One region of the Pseudomonas sp. GM102 genome, then DNA from elsewhere that is predicted to be linked to it. Evidence: predicted binding sites of a transcription regulator. Region 1 holds the regulator's gene; each other region holds the start of a gene.
The links. The regulator sigma-54, encoded in region 1, starts transcription at its own class of promoters, with help from an activator protein. The targets are predictions, from matches to a motif close to ANTGGCATNNANNTTGCTNT.

Region 1 (4,666 bases):
ACGACAAGAATGGCGTTGCCACCTATAAAGGTGATGTGATCATCACCCAGGGCTCGATGAAGGTCACCGGTAATACCGTGACCATCACCCGCACCCCGACCGGCGACATCGACGTGGTGACTTCGGTGGGCAACCTCGCCTACTTCGAGCAACTGCAAACGGCGGGCGACACCAAGCCGGTTCAGGGCTACGGCGTAACTATCCAGTACCACGCCTCGCAAAACCGCGTCGTGCTGATCGATCGCGCTAAAGTCATCGATAAGGACAACAACGTCACCCAAGGCGAGAAAATCGTCTACGACACGGTGAAAAAACTTGCGAGTGCCGGTCGCGCCACGGGTAACAAGGTCACCGAGGCACGTCCTCGCATCGACATGGTGATCCAGCCGAAGAAGAAAACCGACGAGCAAAAGGCCCAGTAATGGCAACTCTGAAAGCTCAGCATCTGGCCAAGAGCTACAAGAGCCGTCAGGTCGTGCGCGATGTCAGCCTGTCCATCGACAGCGGTCAGATCGTCGGCCTGCTTGGCCCTAACGGCGCCGGTAAAACCACCTGCTTCTACATGATTGTCGGCTTGGTACAGGCCGATCAGGGTCGCGTACTGATCGACGACCTGGATGTCAGCCACCAGCCGATGCACGGTCGTGCGAAGGCAGGTATCGGTTATCTTCCGCAAGAAGCGTCGATCTTCCGCAAACTGTCGGTGGCCGACAACATCATGGCCATCCTCGAGACACGCAAGGAACTCGACAAGGCCGGCCGCCGCAAAGAGCTGGAAAGCCTGCTGCAGGAATTTCACATCCACCACATCCGCGACAACCTCGGCATGAGCCTGTCCGGTGGTGAACGCCGCCGCGTGGAAATCGCCCGGGCACTGGCCACCAATCCGAAATTCATCCTCCTCGACGAACCCTTCGCCGGTGTGGACCCGATTTCGGTGGGCGACATCAAGCAGATCATTCATCACCTCAAGGCCAAAGGCATTGGTGTGCTGATCACGGACCACAACGTCCGCGAAACCCTGGATATCTGCGAAACCGCCTACATCGTCAACGATGGCCAACTGATCGCTGAAGGTGACTCCGCCACAATCCTGGCCAATGAACTGGTCAAGGAAGTGTATCTGGGTCATGAGTTCCGCCTGTAAGCACTGAGGGGCCCGGGTCGCCGAGAGCGCGCGCACGTCAATAAAAAATCAATAAGTTTTTATTGTTACAGCGCTCTAGGCAAACACTTCAGTTTCAGGCATATAATTTGCTTATGTTTGGCGCTTCGGCGCCCTGTAGTGGATGGCGCATGTGCGCCGGCGAATAAGGTGTTAAGCCCCTGCCATGAAACCATCGCTAGTCTTGAGAATGGGCCAGCAGCTGACGATGACACCGCAGCTGCAACAGGCCATCCGCCTGCTCCAATTGTCGACCCTGGACCTGCAACAGGAAATCCAGGAGGCCCTGGAGTCCAATCCGATGCTCGAACGCCAGGAAGAAGGCGACGACTTCGATAACGCCGACCCCTTGGCCGATAGCGCCGAACAGAAACCCAACGCCGACATTCAGGAACCCTCCTACCAGGAAACCGCCCCAACGGTGGATAACCTTGAGGAAGGCGACTGGAACGAGCGCATTCCCAACGAACTGCCCGTCGACACGGCCTGGGAAGATGTCTACCAGACCAGCGCCAGCAGCCTGCCGAGCAACGATGACGACGAGTGGGATTTCACCACCCGCACATCGGTCGGCGAAAGCCTGCAAAGCCATTTGCTCTGGCAACTGAACCTGGCACCGATGTCCGACACCGATCGCCTGATCGCCGTGACCCTGATCGACTGCATCAATAATCAGGGCTACCTGGACGAAACCCTCGAGGAAATCCTCGAAGCCTTCGACCCGGAACTGGACATCGAACTAGACGAAATCGAAGCCGTCCTGCACCGCATCCAGCAATTCGAACCCGCTGGCATCGGCGCCCGCAACCTCGGTGAATGCCTGCTGCTGCAACTGCGCCAGCTGCCCGCCAAGACCCCTTGGCTGGCCGAGGCCAAGCGCCTGGTCACCGATTACATCGACTTGCTCGGCAGCCGCGACTACAGCCAGTTGATGCGCCGCATGAAGCTCAAGGAAGATGAACTGCGTCAGGTCATCGAATTGGTCCAGAGCCTCAACCCGCGCCCAGGCTCACAAATCGAGTCCACCGAAGCCGAATACGTCGTTCCCGATGTGATCGTGCGCAAGGACAACGAGCGCTGGCTGGTGGAGCTGAATCAGGAATCGGTGCCACGCCTGCGGGTCAACGCCCAATACGCCGGTTTCGTGCGCCGCGCCGATACCAGCGCTGACAACACCTTCATGCGTAATCAGCTGCAGGAAGCTCGCTGGTTCATCAAGAGCCTGCAAAGCCGCAATGAAACCCTGATGAAAGTCGCCACCCAGATCGTCGAGCACCAACGCGGCTTTCTGGAATATGGTGACGAAGCCATGAAGCCGTTGGTGCTGCACGACATCGCCGAAGCGGTAGGCATGCATGAATCGACGATTTCACGGGTGACCACGCAAAAATTCATGCATACCCCACGGGGCATCTATGAACTGAAATACTTTTTTTCCAGCCACGTCAGCACCTCAGAAGGCGGTGAATGCTCGTCCACGGCGATCCGCGCGATCATCAAAAAACTGGTTGCCGCGGAAAATCAGAAAAAGCCGTTGAGTGACAGCAAGATCGCTGGTTTACTGGAGGCACAAGGCATTCAGGTAGCCCGTCGCACCGTCGCCAAGTACCGCGAATCCCTGGGGATCGCGCCTTCCAGCGAACGGAAGCGGTTGATGTAGCCGCCGGGCTCGCCACAGCGTTCCAGTGGCAGGCATTTCTGCCTGCCGCTTTATGCACTGGCAACGAAGGAGAAGCTGTATGCAAGTCAACATCAGTGGACACCAACTGGAAGTGACCGAACCCCTGCGCACCTACATCGGCGAAAAACTCGACCGATTAGAGAGGCATTTCGACAAGATCACCAATGTGCAAGTCACGATGAACGTCGAAAAACTGCTGCAGAAGATCGAAGCCACGCTGCATATTCCCGGCGGAGAAGTGGTCGCCAATGCCGAGCATACGGACATGTATGCCGCCATCGACCTGCTGACCGACAAGCTGGATCGCCAACTTAAAAAGCATAAGGAAAAGACCCAGAGCCTCCTCCAGGGCGCGACCGGTCGTTAACACTCCCAATCCATGATCCGACTAGAAACCATCCTGACCCCCGGCCGTTCCCAAGTGAACGCGCCGGGTGGCAGTAAAAAGAAAGCCCTCGAGCAAATTGCCAACCTTATCCACCGCGAAGTACCGGATCTGGAAATGCAGGACGTCTTCGAGGCCCTGATTGCCCGTGAGAAACTCGGTTCTACCGGTTTCGGCAACGGCATCGCCATCCCCCACTGCCGGCTCAAAGGCTGCACCTCGCCAATCAGTGCGTTGCTGCACCTGGAAGCCCCTATCGATTTCGACGCCATTGACGGCGCCCCGGTTGACCTGCTGTTTGTGCTGCTGGTCCCGGAAGCCGCCACCGATGCACACCTGGAATTGCTCCGCCAGATCGCCAGCATGCTGGATCGCAAGGAGGTGCGTGAAAAACTGCGCAGCGCCCCGAGCAACGAAGCGTTGTATCAGGTTGTCCTGGACGAGCAGAACGGTCACTAATCATGCGCCTGATCATCGTCAGCGGCCGCTCCGGCTCAGGTAAAAGTACCGCCCTCGATGTTCTCGAGGACAACGGCTACTACTGCATCGACAACCTGCCTGCGGGCTTGCTGCCGGAACTGGCCGAACGCGCGCTGATTCACACCGAACTGGCACAACCGCTGGTGGCCGTGTCCATCGATGCGCGCAACCTGCCAAGCCACCTGTCACGGTTCCCCGAATTGCTGGAAGAGGTCCGCGGCCGGCATATCCAGTGCGATGTGCTGTACCTGGACGCTGACGAAGAAACCTTGCTCAAACGCTTTTCGGAAACTCGCCGTCGTCACCCGCTGAGCAGCGCCAATCGCTCATTGGCGGAGGCGATACAGGACGAAACCAATCTGCTGGGGCCTATTGCCGATCTGGCCGACCTCAAGGTCAATACCACCAATCTGAACCTGTATCAGCTACGCGATACCATCAAGCTGCGCCTACTGAATCAACCGGAACCGGGCACTGCGTTCCTGGTGGAATCTTTCGGGTTCAAGCGGGGCATGCCGGTGGACGCCGATCTGGTATTCGACGTGCGCTGTCTGCCCAACCCTTACTGGAAGCCGGAGCTACGGGCACAGTCCGGGCTCGATCAACCGGTGGCCGAGTACCTGGCGGCACAGCCTGACGTCGAAGAGATGTTCCAGGACATTTCCTCGTACCTGCTCAAATGGCTGCCCCGCTTTGCCGCCAGCAACCGCGCCTATGTCACCATTGCCATTGGCTGCACCGGCGGGCATCACCGCTCTGTCTACCTGACCGAACGTCTGGGTCAGGTCCTGCAAAAAACCCTGAAGAACGTCCAGGTTCGCCACCGCGACCTCAGCTAAAGGATTCACATCGCGATGCCTGCTCTGGAAATCGAAATCATCAACAAGCTGGGCCTGCATGCCCGCGCGTCTGCAAAATTCGTTGGGGTCGCCGGTGAGTTCAAGGATTGCACGAT
Region 2 (4,666 bases), on a different contig from region 1:
TGGAAAGTCTCATGCAGCCTCCAGATAGGAACTGTGTATGGCATTGCCCAACTGGCGCACCAGCGGGATGAACTCGGTCAGCCAGGCGTGCAGGCCTTCGTCGAGAATTTCGTTGATACCGGTGTAGCGCAGGCGTGCATCCATTTCTGCCGCCAAGCGCTGGGCAGGACGGCCGTTGGCCCCCGGCAGGCTGGCGAGGATCTGGTCGATTTCTTCGGTGCAGGCCCGCAGGGAGCGCGGCACGTCGGCGCGCAGCAATAACAATTCGGCCACATGCCGGGCGCCAGGGGCGTCGCGGTAGATCTCGGTATAGGCCTCGAACGATGACAAGGCCCGCAGCAAGGCACTCCACTGGTAATAAGCGTGGGCCGTGCCGTCGCGGACCGCTTCGGCCTGATCGCCGGCCATTTCGTAACGGGCGTCGAGCAGGCGCAAGGTGTTGTCAGCCCTTTCGATAAAAGTGCCCAAACGAATGAACCGGAACGCGTCGTTACGCATGATGGTGCCGTAGGACGCGCCGCGGAACAGGTGCGAACGTTCCTTGATCCACTCACAGAAACGGCTCATGCCGTAGCGACTCAAGCCCTGCTCGGCGATTCCGCGAATTTCCAGCCAGGTGGCGTTGATGTTTTCCCACATGTCGGCGGTGATTCGCCCACGCACCGCATGGGCGCTGGCTCGCGCGGCACCGAGGCAGCTGTAGATGCTCGCCGGGTTGGCCGCATCCAGAGCGAAAAAATGCAGCAGCCGTTCGGCGTGCAAATCGCCGTGGCGCTCCAGGTAATCGTCCAGAGTGCCGGTGATCAGCAACGGCATGGCGAGTTCGTGCAAGCCATCGCCACGTCCATCCTGTGGCATCAGTGACAGCGAATAACTGATGTCGAGCATCCGTGCGAGGTTTTCCGCCCGTTCCAGGTAACGCGACATCCAATACAGATCCGAGGCAGTTCTACTTAACATGGCAGGCTTCCTTCAATCCTCGACCACCCAGGTGTCCTTGGTTCCGCCACCCTGGGAGGAATTCACCACCAGGGAGCCTTCGCGCAAGGCGACACGGGTCAAACCGCCGGGCACAACCCGGGTTTCGCGGCCAGACAATACAAACGGACGCAGGTCGATATGGCGTGGAGCGATGCCGTTTTCGACAAAGGTCGGACAGGTCGATAAAGACAACGTCGGTTGAGCGATGTACGCGTGGGGCTTGGCTTTGATCCGCTCGCGGAAAGATTCGATTTCCGCCGCCGTCGCCGCTGGCCCCACCAGCATTCCGTAACCACCGGAGCCTTGGGTTTCCTTGACCACCAGTTCTGGAAGATTGGCCAGCACGTGGGACAGCTCAGAGGGATTACGACATTGCCATGTCGGCACGTTCTTCAGGATCGGCTCTTCATCCAGGTAGAAACGAATCATGTCAGTGACGAAGGGGTACACCGACTTGTCATCCGCGACCCCGGTGCCGATGGCATTCGCCAGCACCACGTTGCCGGAACGGTAGGACGACAACAGCCCTGGAACGCCAAGCATCGAGTCCGGGTTGAACGCCAGTGGATCGAGGAAAGCATCGTCGAGGCGACGGTAGATCACGTCGACGGCTTTCGGCCCGTCTGTGGTGCGCATGAACACCTTGTCATCGCGCACGAAAAGGTCCGCGCCTTCCACCAGTTCAACGCCCATTTCCCGGGCCAGAAACGCATGCTCGAAAAACGCGCTGTTGAAGCGACCCGGCGTCAGCACCACCACGCTCGGGTTGTCGATCGGGCTGGAGCTTTTCAGGGTATCGAGCAACAGGTTCGGATAGTGGTCGATCGGCGCGATGCGCTGGGCGGCGAACAACTCGGGGAACAGGCGCATCATCATCTTGCGGTCTTCGAGCATGTAGCTCACGCCGCTGGGGGTACGAAGGTTGTCTTCGAGCACGTAGTACGTGCCGTCGCCATCGCGTACCAGGTCGACGCCGGAAATGTGCGAATAGATATCGCGGTGCAGATCCAGCCCTTGCATCGCCAACTGGTATTGCTCGTTGGCCAGCACTTGCTCGGCCGGGATGATGCCGGCCTTGATGATGCGCTGCTCGTGGTAGAGGTCGGCAAGGAACATGTTCAATGCCTTGACCCGCTGAATGCAGCCGCGCTCGACGACCCGCCATTCACTGGCGGGGATGCTGCGGGGGATGGTGTCGAAGGGAATCAGGCGCTCTGTCCCCTGCTCATCACCATAGAGCGTGAAGGTAATCCCGGCACGATGAAATAACAGGTCGGCCTCGCGTCGCCGTTGGGCCAAAAGCTCGTCAGGCGTTTCGGCCAGCCAACGGGCAAACTCCCGATAATGCGGGCGGACCTGGCCGCCGGCGTCGTACATCTCATCAAAATAGGTGCGGATCATGCCGTACTCCTTGTCACCCGGACATCCAGGCCTTCGCAAGGCCCGTGCCATCGGCATAAACGCTTTGATATCAATCAGTTGGATAATGACGCCGCACGCACCGCACCAATCCTGTGCGGTAAATGCCCCAACCTGATCGCCCCCGCTTCATGGCGAAGCAATGCTGTCGCCTATCAGCAGCATAGCCAGAGTTGATTTCACTGCCCGGGGGGCGGTGCGGATAATCCGCGCATTTGCTGGAGAAACTTACCGAACTTCCCTTTAACCGCCTGCTCAGGCGGTTTTTTTGTTTTTTTGAAACGTTATGAATCAAAAACCCAGATCAAAAGATCGCTGCCTCGTTTCACTCGACAGCTCCTACAGGAGAACGCAGGCTGCGATCTTTGGCCTTTGCAAACCGCACAAACGAAAACGGCCAACCCAAAGGTTAGCCGTTGCTGAGTGTTGTCACTGTTCATAAAGTTATGCGAGTAACCCTCGTACCTCCTGCTTGACGCCCCATCCTTCGATGATACCGCCCAGAGGCTCGACCACCGCCTCGAAGTCCTGCTCAAAGTCGCCGATCCCGTCATAGGTGGCGTACATCACTTTGCTCAGTTCCAGATGCCACGCGCCGTCATCGCGCACGCTGATCTGGGCATTCAAGGATTCACCACAAAAATGACCTGCCGCCCTGCGTGCCCGCTCCTCGTCCGGAAAAATGGCGTAGAACTCGATGGGATGGAATCGTGAAAAGTCGAAACCGCCTTCTTTCATGCGGCGCAGCACGCTGCTGCTGATGTCTTCTTGATAGGCTGTGCTCATGAAACGTCCCCCTCAGACTGATGGATAGACTTTCCGTATTCCCTGCACTTTCAACCGATTGGTGAGAGCGATACGGCAACAGAGGTTGCCGACGGGAAACAAGCATGTAGCTGACAAGACCAGACCTTAGCGAGTCATTCGCTGATCTCGCTTGCAGAGTAGCCCCAAGATAGAGGTGCTGCCAAGGTCTGGGTGTGAATGTGAATGTGACAAGAGGTGTATCAGATCGGGGTAATACTGATGATTTCAATGCTGTTCTGGGATTTCAGACTTTTGACGGTCGGATCAGCGGTACGACCCTCCAGATCATTGAGATCCAGTTCGGCAGCGACCGGCAGGCACCGGGCGCGAATGAGTTTGGCGGCTTGCTCGCTGTTCGGGCATTCCTCGCACTCGAAGAGTTCGTCCACAGTTTCACCGTGATCATCCACGAAAGTGATTTTCCACTTTTGCATCGGTGCCTCCTCGATAAAACCCATGGGTGGGCTTACTTCTATCTGGACTTTACCCCTCACTGATCGTTCAACGGATTACCGCATGTCGGCATGAAAAAACACAGAACCTGTGGGAGCGTGGTTTGCCCGCGATAGGATCGCCGCGTTGCAGCTGACAGACCGCAGCGCCTGCATCGCGGGCAAGCCACGCTCCCACAGGTTCAGTGTTGCAGGCGAAACCAATCAGATCCGCACATTGCCTCGTGGCCCGGCGATGGCCCAGATGATCAGGCCCAGGACCGGCAGCAGGAGGATCAATAGCACCCAGATGATTTTCATCCCGGTCTCGGCGCCACTTTTAAGCACGTTGATGATGGCCCAGATGTCGAGGGCAAGAATAATCAAGCCAACCAGGCTGTTGAACGTGGAACCCATGGTGACGCTCCCGAAGAGTGGTATGCCCTCTTAGGATAGTCGGGCCTTGCGAGGGTTCCGTTTTATTAGCGCCGTAGACGGCTTCAGACGTGGATCGCGACTTTCAGGGCTTCCAGGGAGGGCGCCGCGGCGATGCCGACTTCGGCGCACAACTCCAGCACCCGTGGCACGTCGTTACCGTAGACCAGCACCACTTGCAGGTCGTCGTCGAGCAACTGGCTGAAGTTCATCAGCGTGTAACCGCCGTTTTCCTTGTTCATGCTGCTCATCTGCACCTGAATGCGATTGAGCGCCGTGAGGGCTTCGGTCTTGGCCAGTTGCTTGGGTTTGATGTTGAAATCGACGCCGGGGCCGAACGAAGCGACGATCTGCGCGAACAGGTCCATGTAGGTGTCGGCCTGGAACAATACGGTTTCCGGCAAGCTGCCGACGACCACCCACTCACCCAACGGGATCGGGAAGGTGTCGTCGTAGTTGATGTCCGGATTGGCCGCCAGAAAAACCTCTGGATCGGCGTAGGCCTGAGCCGCTTCGTCAGCGACTTTCAGGATTTCGTCATCGCTCATGCACCCGGAGCTGATTTTGCTGATGAGTTCGACGAGTGCGGCTTT
Region 3 (4,666 bases), on a different contig from region 1:
GCAGACCGGCGATCAGGTTCAGCACGGTGGATTTGCCACAGCCTGAATGGCCGATCAACGAGACGAACTCGCCACGAGCGATGCTCAGGTTGACGTTGCTGAGGGCCTGGAAGCGGCCTTTTTTGGTATCGAAGTGTTTGCTGACCTGGGTCAGCTCGACGAATTTTGCCATCTCGGTTCTCCTGCATCGGGTAAGCGTCAGGTGCGGGCAACCCAAACACCCGTGCGCACGTGTCGGTTCAGTTGGTGTAGTCAAAGCGTTTGGCGATCCACAACAGGCCCTGCTCGAGCAGCAGGCCGACCAGACCGACGATGATGATGGCGATGAGAATGTGCTCGACATTGAGGTTGTTCCATTCGTCCCACACCCAGAAGCCCAGGCCGACACCGCCGGTGAGCATTTCTGCGGCGACGATCACCAGCCACGCCACGCCGATGGACAGACGAATACCGGTCATCAGATGCGGCAGCACCGAAGGAAACAGGATGTGGGTGAACACCTTCCACTCGCTGAGCTTGAGCACTCGCGCGACGTTCAGATAGTCCTGCGGCACGCTGGCGACCCCTGCGGCGGTATTGAGGATGATCGGCCAGATCGAGCTGATGAAAATCACCCAGATCGATGCTGGGCCGGCGGCCTTGAACACCAACAGGCCGATCGGCAACCACGCCAGTGGCGAGACCGGACGTAGCAGGCTGATGATCGGCGCGAACATGCCGCCGAGGAAGGCGAAGCGGCCGATGGCGAAGCCCAGCGGGATACCGAGCAGGGCGGCGAGGCCAAAGCCGATGCCGACCCGGCCAAGAGAGGCCAGCACGTTCCAGCCGATGCCCATATCGTTCGGACCGTTGTCGTAGAAGGGGGCGCTGAACAGCTCCAGGGCTGAATACCAGGTAGCGAGCGGACCGGGCAGGCCCTCACTGCGTGCGGCTATAAACGCCCAGACGGCGAGAAACAGGGCGATACCCAATATTGGGGCAATGCCATCCCTGGCGCGTTGACGCAACCCGCTCAGGAGGGGAGAGCGACGCTCTGGCTGGGTACTCGCCGTAGTGGTGGGCGGCGCTGGCAACTTGAGGGGGGCGTTCATGGCGGGTTACTCCGGTCAGGCTTTGATGGTGAAGGAGTTGGCATAGGCGGCCGGATTGGAGCCGTCCCAGACCTTGCCGTCGATCAGGGTGCTACTGCGCAGCGGACTGCCCGGTACAGTCAGGCCAAGCTGGCTGGCGGCTTCGCCGTAGAGTTTTGTCTGGTTGATGGACTTGGCCACGCCGGCGTAGTCCACATCCTCCTTGAGCAGGCCCCAGCGACGGAACTGAGTGAGGAACCACATACCGTCCGACAGGTAGGGATAGTTGACGCTGCCATCCTTGCAGAAGGACATTGCATGCTCGTCCGTCCATTGCTTACCTAACCCGTCGTCGTAGTGGCCGAGGAAGCGTTGTTCGATCACTTCGACGGGCGCATTCACGTAGGCCTTGCCGGCGATCAGTTGGGCGGTGCTTTTCTTGTTCTCTACGCTGGCCTCGATGAACCGGCTGGCGTCGAGCACCGCCATGGTCAGCGCCCGGGCGGTGTTGGGGTATTGCTCGACGAAGGCACGGGTGGTGCCAAGGATTTTCTCCGGGTGATCGGGCCAGAGTTTCTGAGTGGTAACAGCGGTGAAGCCGATGTTGTCGGCAATCGCCCGGGCTCCCCAAGGCTCGCCGACACAGAAGCCGTCCATGTTGCCCACGCGCATGTTGGCGACCATCTGTGGCGGTGGCACCACGATGGTCTTCACGTCGGTCAGCGGGTTGATGCCGAGGCTGGCGAGCCAGTAATTGAGCCACATGGCATGGGTGCCGGTGGGGAACGTCTGGGCGAAGGTCAGTGGCGTGCCGCCTTGCTTGACCTTGGCGGCCAGTTGCTCGCCATTGGTCACACCCGCTTGTTGCAGCTGTTTGGAGAGGGTGATCGCCTGGCCGTTCTGGTTCAGTCCCATGAGCATGGCCATATCTTTCTGCGGCCCGCCGATGCCCAGTTGCACGCCATAGATCAGGCCGTAGAGCACATGGGCAGCATCCAGTTCGCCGTTGAGCAGTTTGTCGCGCACGCCGGCCCAGGACGCCTCTTTACTTGGCGTGATGGTGAGGCCGTATTTTTCGCCGAAACCCTGGGTTGCCGCCACCACGACTGACGCGCAATCGGTGAGGGGAATGAAGCCGACCTTCAGCGCAGCTTTCTCCGGCGCGTCGCTGCCGGCAGCCCAGACCGCGCTGCGCAGAAAGCCCGGCGCGATGACATCGAGGGCGGCGATCCCGGCGACGGTACCGGCCGTCACCAGGGATTGCTTCAGGAAGGTGCGCCGGCCGGGGTGTACCGGATGTTGCGAGTCACGCTCATCAGTCATAACCACATCCTTTTTTTAGGGGCAAAAAAAACGGCGTGCGCCAGGCACCCTCGATAGAGGGACCTGACGGACGCCGTTGTCCGGAAAGTGCAGCACGTCGCCATTGGCGTGCTGCATGAGTCTGTTAGTCAGTAGTAGCAAAGGGCTTGCCAAGTTTATGTCCGAGTTTTTTTATGCGAAAAAAATCAATTGGTACAAAGGCTTGAAGTGGTTTTGTGATGTTTTCTAAAAAGATATCGAAGGGGGCGTAGGGCCGGGGGAGAGCGAAGCACTGATCGCTTTTTGGGCAGCTTGGGTGCGAGGTGAACTAAAACGGCTCTCCTCTGCACCGTTGCGTAGTCGAATGGAGCCTCAGCCCAGATCCCGGCGGATGGCGTCGAGGCGTTCGTCGAGCAATGGGGTGAGCAGGGCGTAGCACTGCGCCGGGGAGATGGACACTGTCGTTGTACCGATCAGGCAGCATTGCAGTTGTTCGAGAGCGTTGTGCAGCGAGCGGGGTGCATGCCTGAGCAAGCGCTCGTGCAGGTACTGCAATTGAACAAGCATTTGCAGTGGGCAATTCTGATGGGCGGCGGCGCGCACCGACAGGCCGCGCAGCCGTCCCAGGTCTTCCAGCTCCCAACAGCGCTCGGCGATGCTGGGGGGCTGCAAATTAAGCGCGCAGCGCCGCAGTTCAAGGTTCTGGATGGCGCCGAGCAGGTCTTGCAGCAACCGGCAATGGCCCTCGAAATCCGCTGGGTCGCGGCGTAACGCGTTCCAGGCCTGGCACTGTGCGCTATACGGCCATTCTTTCCAGCGTTGGTCGAGCGAATGACCCAGTGCCTGGCAACGCTGTTGTGCCTCGCGGGTGGTCTGTCCGCCAAGACCGCGATGCTGCTGCAGACCTTGCAAGAGGTCGAGCCCCAGCAAAAGCATCTGTCTGAGTCCCGCGTCATTTTGTGGCAGACGGGTTCGTCGGGATTGCCCACCATCGAATGCGGCGGCGAATTGTAGGTTCATGGGCGGTTTCCGATGGTGAGCTGGTTGAGATAATGGGTCAGGTCGTGCAGCGCATGGGTTTGTGTACGCTGCTCTTGCACCGCGGCATTGACCTGTTGCAACTGTTCGCTGAGGGCATGATTGGCTCGCTGGTGCTCACTGAGCGCCTGTTGCATGGCGCCGAGGTGTTGCAGATTGATCTGACTATGTTGAGCCAGGTCGTCGAGGTTGGCGGCGAGTTGCTCGCTCTGTTGGCTACCGGCTGCCAGCAGGTCGCGGTGTTCCTTGACCTCGCCATCCACTTGGCGCACGGCCATGGCGATCGCCGTCGCGGCTGTGGTGATTTCGTGGGTAGCCCGGTCGGTGGCTTGGGCCAGGCTGCGGACCTCATCGGCGACCACTGCGAAACCGCGACCGTGCTCGCCGGCGCGGGCCGCTTCGATGGAGGCATTGAGTGCCAACAACTGGGTCTGTTTGGCCAGTGCCTGAATGCTATTGACGGTGCTTTCTACTGCGGTAGTGCGCTGCAGCAGTGCTTCCACGGCGTGTGCGGTATTACCCAGGCTGTGCTGAATGGCGCGCATGCTGTCACCTACTGAACGCGCCTCCAGACAACCGGTTTCGCTCTGGGTATGAGCGTTGGCGAAGGCTGCCAACGCGCCCTGGGCCAGAGCATCGATGCTGTGCAGGGTCTGATCGATCTGCTCGCTGGCGGCGGCGATCATGGCGATTCGTTGGCTCTGTTCCTCACCTTGGTCGCGGGCCTGTTGAGACATTTGCTCCAACGCACGACTGGCGAACTGTACTTCGCTGCGCAAGCGTTCGTTGTTGCGCAGTTGCATGCTGGCGGCCACCAGTAGCGTCGCTGGGTCGGCATCCCGGGAGCTGCGCAGCAGGTGTGCAAGTTCAGTGTCCCAGAATATCTGTAGATGGCGTTGATGACGCTCACGAAGATGCCACGCGCACCCCAGATAGAGGACGCCAGGTATCAGGGCCAGTGCGCTTGCTGGCTGTTCGGCCAGGGCGAGGCCGCAGGCGCCGAGGGCCAGCCCGAGTGGTAACCAGAGGCCGATCCTGCTGCGTTCGAGCAGGGCCATGCCAGGGGCCAACAATGACCGCAGTGCAATGCCAGCAGGGCGAGACTTGCCGAGACCGATGTGCGCAGTCGCGATGGCATGACCCGGGGGGAGCATTCCTTGAGCAGGCATGAGGATTTCCTTTTATGCCGGGGTGAAAGCAAAAACGGCGCACGCCCACCTGTCGCATTGCGCAGGGGAGCGGACGCCGTTGTCCGT

Region 2: a site for sigma-54 is predicted at 2,415-2,434, ahead of PMI18_RS12260 (circularly permuted type 2 ATP-grasp protein). Genes of this name have one in related genera too.
Region 3: a site for sigma-54 is predicted at 2,528-2,547, ahead of PMI18_RS01675 (CmpA/NrtA family ABC transporter substrate-binding protein). Genes of this name have one in related genera too.

The regions. Positions count from the first base shown of each region.
Region 1 covers NZ_AKJB01000062.1:38,827-43,492, reverse strand. The annotation lists gene lptA (lipopolysaccharide transport periplasmic protein LptA) at 1-422, shown strand, start outside; gene lptB (LPS export ABC transporter ATP-binding protein) at 422-1,147, shown strand; gene PMI18_RS13545 (RNA polymerase factor sigma-54) at 1,332-2,825, shown strand; gene hpf (ribosome hibernation-promoting factor, HPF/YfiA family) at 2,905-3,213, shown strand; gene ptsN (PTS IIA-like nitrogen regulatory protein PtsN) at 3,226-3,690, shown strand; gene rapZ (RNase adapter RapZ) at 3,693-4,550, shown strand; gene PMI18_RS13565 (HPr family phosphocarrier protein) at 4,566-4,666, shown strand, end outside.
Region 2 covers NZ_AKJB01000065.1:58,544-63,209, forward strand. The annotation lists gene PMI18_RS12270 (transglutaminase family protein) at 1-13, opposite strand, end outside; gene PMI18_RS12265 (alpha-E domain-containing protein) at 10-960, opposite strand; gene PMI18_RS12260 (circularly permuted type 2 ATP-grasp protein) at 973-2,382, opposite strand; gene PMI18_RS12255 (ribonuclease E inhibitor RraB) at 2,845-3,186, opposite strand; gene PMI18_RS12250 (hypothetical protein) at 3,408-3,641, opposite strand; gene PMI18_RS12245 (PLDc N-terminal domain-containing protein) at 3,864-4,055, opposite strand; gene PMI18_RS12240 (hypothetical protein) at 4,139-4,666, opposite strand, start outside.
Region 3 covers NZ_AKJB01000145.1:14,721-19,386, forward strand. The annotation lists gene PMI18_RS01685 (ABC transporter ATP-binding protein) at 1-172, opposite strand, end outside; gene ntrB (nitrate ABC transporter permease) at 240-1,091, opposite strand; gene PMI18_RS01675 (CmpA/NrtA family ABC transporter substrate-binding protein) at 1,107-2,393, opposite strand; gene PMI18_RS01670 (hypothetical protein) at 2,745-3,392, opposite strand; gene PMI18_RS01665 (methyl-accepting chemotaxis protein) at 3,389-4,579, opposite strand.